2 regions of the Streptomyces sp. WY228 genome follow, and region 1 is predicted to be linked to the other one. Evidence: riboswitches for the same ligand, from Rfam matches in the RefSeq annotation. Region 1 holds a riboswitch; the other holds the start of a gene.

Region 1 (4,371 bases):
CGGGCCAGGCGCTCGGGGTTGGTGACGAAGAGGTCGTCGCCGACGATCTGGACCTTGGAGCCGATGCGGTCGGTGATGACCTTCCAGCCGGCCCAGTCGTCCTCGTACAGCGGGTCCTCAATGGAGACCAGCGGGTACGCGGAGACGAGCTCCTCGTAGTACTCGGTCATCTCGGCGGCCGAGCGGGACTTGCCCTCGAACTCGTAGACGCCGTCCTTGTAGAACTCGGACGCGGCGACGTCGAGCGCGAGCGCCACGTCACGGCCCGGGACGTAGCCGGCCTCCTTGATGGCCTCGACGATGAGGTCCAGGGCGGCGCGGTTGGACTCCAGGTTCGGGGCGAAGCCGCCCTCGTCGCCGAGTCCGGTGGACAGGCCCTTGGTCTTGAGGACCTTCTTCAGCGTGTGGTAGATCTCCGCGCCCCAGCGCAGGGCCTCGGAGAAGGACTCGGCGCCGATCGGCGCGATCATGAACTCCTGGATGTCCACGTTGGAGTCGGCGTGCGAGCCGCCGTTCAGGATGTTCATCATCGGAACGGGCAGCAGGTGCGCGTTCGGGCCGCCGAGGTAGCGGAAGAGCGGCAGGTCGGACGCCTCGGATGCGGCGTGCGCGACGGCCAGCGAGACGCCGAGGATGGCATTCGCGCCGAGCGAGGCCTTGTTCTCGGTGGCGTCCAGGTCGAACATGGCCTGGTCGATGAGGCGCTGCTCGGTGGCGTCGTACCCGACGAGCTCCGGGCCGATCTGCTCGATGACGGCGAGGACGGCCTTCTCGACGCCCTTGCCCTGGTAGCGGTTGGGGTCACCGTCGCGAAGCTCTACAGCCTCGAACGCGCCGGTGGAGGCGCCGGACGGAACAGCAGCACGGCCCGTGCTGCCGTCGTCGAGGCCAACCTCGACCTCGACCGTGGGGTTGCCCCGGGAGTCGAGGATTTCCCTGGCTACGACGACGTCGATGGACGGCACGAGGCATCTCCTTCTGGGATCTGACACTGGTTGTGCAGGGTCACTGTGGCCTTGCGACCCGAGCCTATCCGGCCCGGCCGCGTCGACCGGCCGACCGCCCGTCTCCTGGGACGAAAAAGGACCCAAGGACCGGCGTAACGGGACAAAACTCTAGATATCTACTGAGCGGTAACACGTGTTGCCGACAAGAGGTGAACGCAACCGCACCCCTCCCGGGCCTCCACCCACGAAGAACCCGGCCCGGCGCGCTGGGGGATGAGCGCGTCGGGCCGGGAAGCCGTGCGAGGAGAAGTGCCGCCGGACGCTTCTCCTCCGGGGAGGAGATGCGGCGTCTACTTCAGGTGGAGCTGCTGACCCGGGAAAATCAGGTCGGCGTCCTCGACGATGTCGTCGTTGAGCTTGAAGAGCTTGCTCCAGCCGCCCTTGACGCCCTCCTTCTCGGCGATCTTGCTCAGGGTGTCGCCGGCCTTGACCTTGTACTCGCCGTCACCCTTCTTGACCTTCTCGCCGGTCGGGGTGGTGACGGTCTTCTTGCTCTCGGCCTTGGGGGCCTCGCGCTGCTCGGAGCGCGTGGTGGGCTGCTCGGCCTGGCGCTGGGGCTGCGCCTGCTCGGGCTTGCTCTCGGACTGGCCGGAGCCGGTGTTCACACCCGGGTCCACACCGTCGTTGGTGAGGCCGCCGGCGCCGGCGCAGGCCCAGGCGCCCGGGCCCTGAAGGTCGAGGAGCTTCTCGGCGGTGGCGATCTGCTGGTCCTTGGAGGCCAGGTCGGCACGCGCGGCGTACTGCGTACCACCGGCGGCGGCCCAGCTGGACTGCGAGAACTGCAGTCCGCCGTAGTAGCCGTTGCCGGTGTTGATGGACCAGTTGCCGCCGGACTCGCACTGGGCGACGGCGTCCCAGGTCTCGACGGAGGCGGCGGACGCGTTGGTCGCGCCCATCAGCGGGACGGCGACGGCGGCACCGGTGACACCCGCGAGGGTAGCGATACGGGTGGCCTTGGACGGGCGGCGGTGCTTGCCCTTGCTGTTCAGCAGCATGGAACGAATCTCCTCACCGACGCCTACGAGGTGAGCTGTCGGGTTCGGGCTGATGAGTTGCCCGGTCGCACGGTGCTGCGTGCGACTTCACCCCAAGCCGGTCCCGTACACCCCCCGGAGGGGCTGTGCGGACCCGGCGGCCTACCTGGGTCCCCCGCTCCTGCCTACGGCGCTTTACGCGTCTGTTCCCTTCGACCGACGGCAGGATTCGGCGTGACGGTCGACGGGGCCCGCGGTGCGAGCGGCTCCGACCGTAAACACAGGCAACCCCGACATTCAAAGATGGACATAGGGGGCAATCAACTCGAACTCACCGCGACTGATGGGGCATTTCCGCAGGTCGGGGGCGATACGCGCGGACCGGCCGGGCGAGACGCGCCAGTTGAAGCAAAGAGACCCATGTCTCACTTCCGCAAAAGTGGACATAGGTCTCTGAACTGCCTGATTTTCCCGGGCGTTTTCGCCCGAATTGAATCAGTTGGCGGCGGGCGCCTCGGCACCTTCCGGCGCACCCTGGTCCGCGCCCTGTTCCCCGCTCTGCTCCGCGTCCTGACCCAGACCCAGGTCCAGGCTCTGGCCGGGCAGGATCAGGTCCGGGTCGGAGCCCAGGAGGTCCTTGTTGGTCTCGTACAGACCGGTCCAGCCGCCGGGCAGCTCCTGGGCGTCGGCGATGGCCCACAGGTTGTCGCCGGGCTGCACCGTGTACGCACCGGCGCCCGCCGCGCCGCCGTCGCGCGCGTCGCCGTCACCGCGCGAGGCGTGCCGGCCGGACCCACGAGGGCCGTCGTCCTGACCGCCGTCGGCCTCCTCGGGCGCGGGGGCGCCGCGGTGCTTGCCGCCCTTGCCGTCCGTGCCGGTCTCGCCGGTCGAGGCGTCGGGGGCGCCGGAGGGGTCGGTGGCGTCGGGGGCCTCGGAGGACGGCGGGGTGGTGGGCGTCACCGAGGAGTCGGGGGTCTCGCTCCCCTCCCCCGTACCGTCGCTCTCCTTCTCGTCCTTCTTCTCACCCTTACCGGACTTGTCGGCCTCGCCGGACTTGCCGGATTCATCCGCTTCGTCGGGTGCGTCCGCTTCGTCGGTCGGGGTGCTCGTCGGGTCGGGAGCCGGCGAGGTGCCCGGGTCGACGCCCGGCAGGCTGCCGTCCACCGCGAGGCCGGAGATCACCGCACAGCTGGGCCACGCCTTGGGCCCCTGGTCGTCCAGGACCTTCTCGGCGACGGAGATCTGCTGCGACCGGCTGGCAAGGTCGGCGCGGGGCGCGAACGCCGTGCCGCCGTACGCCGACCAGGTCTCCTGCGAGAACTGGAGTCCGCCGTAGTAGCCGTTGCCGAGGTCGGCGCTCCACATGCCGCCGCTCTCGCACTCCGCGACCCGGTCCCAGGTGGAGGCCTCGGCCGCGTGCGCGCCGCTCGCGCCGAGCAGCGGGATGGCGATGGCCGATCCCGTCACACCTGCGGCGACGACGATGGCGGGTGCCTGGCGAGGGCGGCGGTGTCTGCCGTTCGCGGAGCCCATGGGTATGCCTTCCGTGCGACTGACAAGCGAGTGACCTGAGCGCCGCGCAGCGGGATTTCGTGCCTGCGTCGGCGCACAAGTGACGCATGGGCAACGTGCGACCGACGCGTCGAACCGTGAACCTAGCGGGACTCGAACGTGTGTCACAAGTCGATGCAGCGCAGATCACGTGAAAGTCACAGAGTTGACAGCGTGTCACTTTTTTCGGAGCGGCTGCCCGGCTCGAACTCGACCGGAAGCGTACGCAGTCCACGCATGATGAGCCCGCCGCGCCAGCGCAAATCGTCAGGTTCTCCCGCAAGTCGCAGGTCAGGGAGGCGTCTCAACAGCGTGGCCAGCGCGGTCTGCCCCTCCAGCCTGGCCAGCGGCGCCCCCAGGCAGTAATGGATGCCGTGCCCGTATCCGAGGTGCTGATTGTCACTCCGCGCAAGGTCCAGTGTGTCCGGATCCGCGAACCGCTCCGGGTCGCGGTCGGCCGCCGCCAGCACCACCAGGACGGGATCCCCGGCGGCGATCTCCTCGCCGCCCAGGGTCAGCGCCTCGGTGGCGTACCGCCAGGTCGCCATCTCGACCGGCCCGTCGAACCGGAGCAGTTCCTCCAGCCCGGTCGCCAGCAGCGCGCTCTCCCCGGCGTCCAGCGAGGCTTCCAGCCCGGCCCGCTGCTCGGGATGGCGCAGCAGCGCGTAGGTCCCGTTCCCGATCAGATTGACGGTCGTCTCGAACCCGGCGAAGAGAAGGATGAACGCCATCGCGGCCGCCTCGTTCTCCGTGAGGTGCTCGCCGTGGTCGCTGGCCCGGATCAGCCCGGAGATCAGGTCGTCGCCGGGGTTCTCCCGCTTCCGGTGGATGAGTTCGGC
Region 2 (4,371 bases), 3.4 Mb from region 1:
TGGCCGACCTGGACGCGGCCACGCTGGAGGACGCCCGCGCGTTCTTCCGTACGTACTACGCGCCCAACAACGCGGTGCTCTCGGTGGTCGGCGACATCGACCCCGAGCAGACCCTCGCCTGGATCGAGAAGTACTTCGGCTCCATCCCGTCCCACGACGGCAAGCAGCCGCCGCGCGACGGGACGCTGCCGGAGATCATCGGCGAGCAGCTGCGCGAAGTGGTCCACGAGGAGGTCCCGGCGCGCGCCCTGATGGCCGCCTACCGCCTCCCGCACGACGGCACCCGCGCCTGCGACGCGGCCGACCTGGCGCTCACCGTGCTGGGCGGCGGCGAGTCCTCCCGGCTGCACAACCGCCTGGTGCGCCGCGACCGTACGGCGGTGGCGGCGGGCTTCGGGCTGCTGCGGCTGGCCGGGGCGCCCTCGCTGGGCTGGCTGGACGTGAAGACGTCCGGCGGGGTCGAGGTGGAGCAGATCGAGGCCGCCGTCGACGAGGAGCTGGCCAGGTTCGCCGCCGAGGGGCCCACCCCCGAGGAAATGGAGCGGGCCCAGGCGCAGTTGGAGCGCGAGTGGCTGGACCGGCTCGGCACGGTCGCCGGCCGCGCCGACGAACTGTGCCGCTACGCGGTGCTGTTCGGCGACCCGCAGCTCGCCCTGAGCGCCGTGGGCCGGGTCCTGGACGTCACCGCGGAGGAGGTGCGCGCGGCGGCCGAGGCGGCCCTGCGCCCCGACAACCGGGCGGTGCTGGTGTACGAGCCCGTCGAGCCGACCGACGAGGCCGATGAGGGCGCCGAGGGCGAAGAGGGCACCGACGCGCACGAGGGGGCGGCCAAGTGAGCGACGCCGCCGTGACTGGAGTAGCCATGGAGTTCCACCCGCAGCCCACCGCCGGCACGGCCCGCCCCTGGGCCTTCCCGGCGCCCGAGCGCGGCGCCCTGCCCAACGGACTGACCGTGCTGCGCTGCCACCGCCCCGGCCAGCAGGTCGTCGCGGTGGAGATCTTCCTGGACGCGCCGTTGGAGGCCGAGCCCGAGGGCCTGGACGGCGTGGCCACGATCATGTCGCGGGCGCTCTCCGAGGGCACCGACAAGCACAGCGCCGAGGAGTTCGCCGCCGAGCTGGAGCGCTGCGGCGCCACCCTCGACGCGCACGCCGACCACCCCGGCGTCCGGGTCTCCCTGGAGGTCCCGGCCTCCCGGCTGGCCAAGGCCCTCGGCCTGGTCGCCGAGGCGCTGCGGGCCCCGGCCTTCGCCGAGAGCGAGATCGAGCGCCTGGTGGGCAACCGCCTCGACGAGATCCCGCACGAGCAGGCCAACCCGTCCCGGCGCGCCGCCAAGCAGCTCTCCAAGGAGCTGTTCCCGGCCACCGCCCGGATGTCCCGCCCGCGCCTGGGCACCGAGGAGACCGTCCGGCGGATCGACCAGGCCGCCGTGCGCGCCTTCTTCGACGCCCACGTCCGCCCGTCCACCGCGACGGCCGTGATCGTCGGCGACCTGACCGGCATCGACCTGGACGCGCTGCTGGCGGAGACCCTCGGCGACTGGTCGGGCAACACCGCCCAGGCCCGCCCGGTGCCGCCCATCACCGCGGACGACACCGGCCGCGTGGTCATCGTGGACCGCCCCGGCGCGGTCCAGACCCAGCTGCTGATCGGCCGGATCGGCGCCGACCGGCACGAGCGCGTGTGGCCCGCGCAGGTGCTCGGCACGTACTGCCTGGGCGGCACCCTCACCTCCCGGCTGGACCGGGTGCTGCGCGAGGAGAAGGGCTACACCTACGGCGTACGCGCCTTCGCCCAGGTGCTGCGCTCCAGCGGCCCCGAATCGGGCGGCGCTGCGATGCTCGCGATCAGCGGTTCGGTGGACACGGAGTCCACCGGACCGGCGCTGGACGACCTCTGGAAGGTCCTGCGGACGCTGGCCGCCGAGGGGCTGACCGACGCCGAGCGCGAGACGGCCGTGCAGAACCTGGTGGGCGTCGCCCCGCTGAAGTTCGAGACCGCCGCCTCCGTCGCGAGCACGCTGGCCGACCAGGTCGAGCAGCACCTCCCCGACGACTATCAGGCCGACCTCTACGCCCGGCTCGCCGAGACGGGCACCGTGGAGGCGACCGCCGCCGTGGTCAACGCCTTCCCGGTGGACCGTCTCGTCACGGTCCTCGTGGGTGACGCCGCGCGGATCGCGGAGCCCGTGAAGGCGCTCGGCATCGGCGAGGTGTCCGTCGTCACCGGCTGACGGCACCTGTGGCACACCGCCGCGAAGAGGACCCCGACGGACGGAAGTTCGCCGGGGTCCTCCCTTTTTGCCCGATTGGCTAGCTTCGCTCCCTTTTGTTGGAGAGGTTGCCTGTCTGCCCTGTGGGATGCGCGACAAATCCCCCTGTCCGTTTGGTGATGGGAAGTCGCCCCGCCTAGCGTCGGCCCGGCTGTCCGTCACCCGTATGCCGCATCCGCGGCGCCGGGCAGTCATCGCCGAGTCCCCGTCAGGCGCGAGCCTGGGGAGCCGGGGACCCACACGCAGTCCCTGGGGTGAATCGGAGGCCCGTGCCGTGAACCGGCGCGGGGATCCGTAGGAGACCTTCCTGCTCCGAACCCGTCAGCTAACCCGGTAGGCGAGAAGGAAGGAAAGGATCAGCCTCTCCATGGCGTTCACCCGTGCCACCGGGAAGCACCGTGCCCCGAGCCGCCTGACGCGTCGCAGCGCCCAGGCCGCCGGCATCGCGGCCCTGGCCACCACCGGAGTCCTCGGCTCGCTGTCCTCCCCGGCCCTCGCCGCGGACACCGAGGCCGCCAAGGTCGCCGACACCGGCCTCACCCAGGCCATCTCCCTCGACGCCACCCTCGCCGACCAGATCGACGCCCAGGCCCAGGCCCAGAAGCAGCAGGCCGAGGCGGTCGCCAGGGCGAAGGCCAAGGCCGCCGCCGAGGCCCGCGAGAAGGCCGCCAAGGCCAAGGCGAAGGCGGAGGCCCAGCGCAAGGCCGAGGCCCGCGCCAAGGAGATCCGCGAGGAGAAGGCCCGTGCCGCCCGCGCCGCCGAGCGCGCCCGGCTCAACGCCTTCCACCTCCCGGTCGCCGGCTCCCACGTCACCACCGGCTACAAGACCGGCGGCTCCCTCTGGTCCTCCGGCAGCCACTCCGGCGTGGACTTCATGGCCGCCTCCGGCAGCTCCGTCGTCGCGGTCGGCGCCGGTACGGTCGTCGAGGCCGGCTGGGGCGGCGCGTACGGCAACAACATCGTGCTCCGGATGTCGGACGGCACGTACACCCAGTACGGCCACCTCTCCTCGATCGGCGTCTCCGTCGGCCAGAGCGTCTCCTCCGGCCAGCAGATCGGGCTCTCCGGCTCCACCGGCAACTCCACCGGCCCGCACCTGCACTTCGAGGCCCGCACCACCCCCGACTACGGCTCCGACATGGACCCCGTCGGCTACCTGCGCTCGCACGGTCTGAACGTCTGACCCGCCTGTGCGCGATCCCACCCGAAGGCCCCGGCACCCGCCGGGGCCTTCGGCAATTCCGGCCTGAAGATTTCCCTGGATTCCGGCCTGCCATCGGAAATTCCGGCAGATTGCCATAGAGTCACGGAACAGACGTCGGGCGGCCGCGTTTCGCGGGGATCAAGGCGGAGGTTCGGACATGCGCATTCCCGCGCATTCGGTATGCACGGCAATCCGTGACGACATCGTCTCCGGTGTCTACGAGCGCGGCAGCCGCCTCACCGAGGAGCTGCTGGCCCGCCGCTACGGGGTCTCCCGCGTCCCTGTCCGCGAGGCCCTGCGCACCCTGGAGTCCGAGGGCTTCGTGGTCACCCGCAGACACGCCGGAGCCTGTGTCGCCGAACCCACCGCGCAGGAGGCGGCCGACCTCCTGGAGCTGCGGATGCTCCTGGAGCCGCTGGGCGCCGCACGCGCCGCCCAGCGCCGCACGGAGGCCCATCTGAAGGTGCTCCGGGGTCTGGTCAGGCTGGGCCAGGAGCGGGCCCGCCGGGGCGAGGGCGAGGATCTGCGCTCGCTGGGCGGCTGGTTCCACGAGACCCTCGCCCAGGCGTCGAACAGCCCCGGCCTCATCGCGCTGCTCACCCAGCTCCGGCACAAGATCGCCTGGATGTACGCCGTCGAGCAGCCGGCCCGTCCGGTCGACGCCTGGGCCGAGCGCGGCGCGATCGTGGACGCCGTGGCGCGCGGCGACGCGGAGCGGGCGAGGGCACTGACCGCCCAGCACGCGGAACGCGCCACCGGCGCCCACCGGCTCCGCCGCCCCGATCTCGCGGGGCGTCGCACCGCCGCCGTTCCGCCGGTGAGAAGTTCGCAACACGGCGTAAACACGGCGAGTGTCCGGCATTAACAAAAGAGCCGTATACAAAGAGAAGTAATT

What was found. A riboswitch is a leader RNA that binds a small molecule or an ion and turns the genes downstream of it on or off. The one in region 1 is predicted to bind cyclic di-AMP.
Positions count from the first base shown of each region.
Region 2: linked by a shared signal. The riboswitch ahead of KV381_RS28630 (M23 family metallopeptidase) and the one ahead of KV381_RS13675 (transglycosylase family protein) in region 1 are both predicted to bind cyclic di-AMP.

Region 1 is NZ_CP079114.1:3,168,171-3,172,541, forward strand. It holds gene eno (phosphopyruvate hydratase) at 1-965, opposite strand, end outside; gene KV381_RS13675 (transglycosylase family protein) at 1,298-2,002, opposite strand; cyclic di-AMP (ydaO/yuaA leader) riboswitch at 2,008-2,184, opposite strand; gene KV381_RS13680 (transglycosylase family protein) at 2,477-3,514, opposite strand; gene KV381_RS13685 (cytochrome P450) at 3,691-4,371, opposite strand, start outside.
Region 2 is NZ_CP079114.1:6,534,552-6,538,922, forward strand. It holds gene KV381_RS28620 (pitrilysin family protein) at 1-836, shown strand, start outside; gene KV381_RS28625 (pitrilysin family protein) at 863-2,233, shown strand; cyclic di-AMP (ydaO/yuaA leader) riboswitch at 2,458-2,626, shown strand; gene KV381_RS28630 (M23 family metallopeptidase) at 2,640-3,455, shown strand; gene KV381_RS28635 (GntR family transcriptional regulator) at 3,634-4,341, shown strand.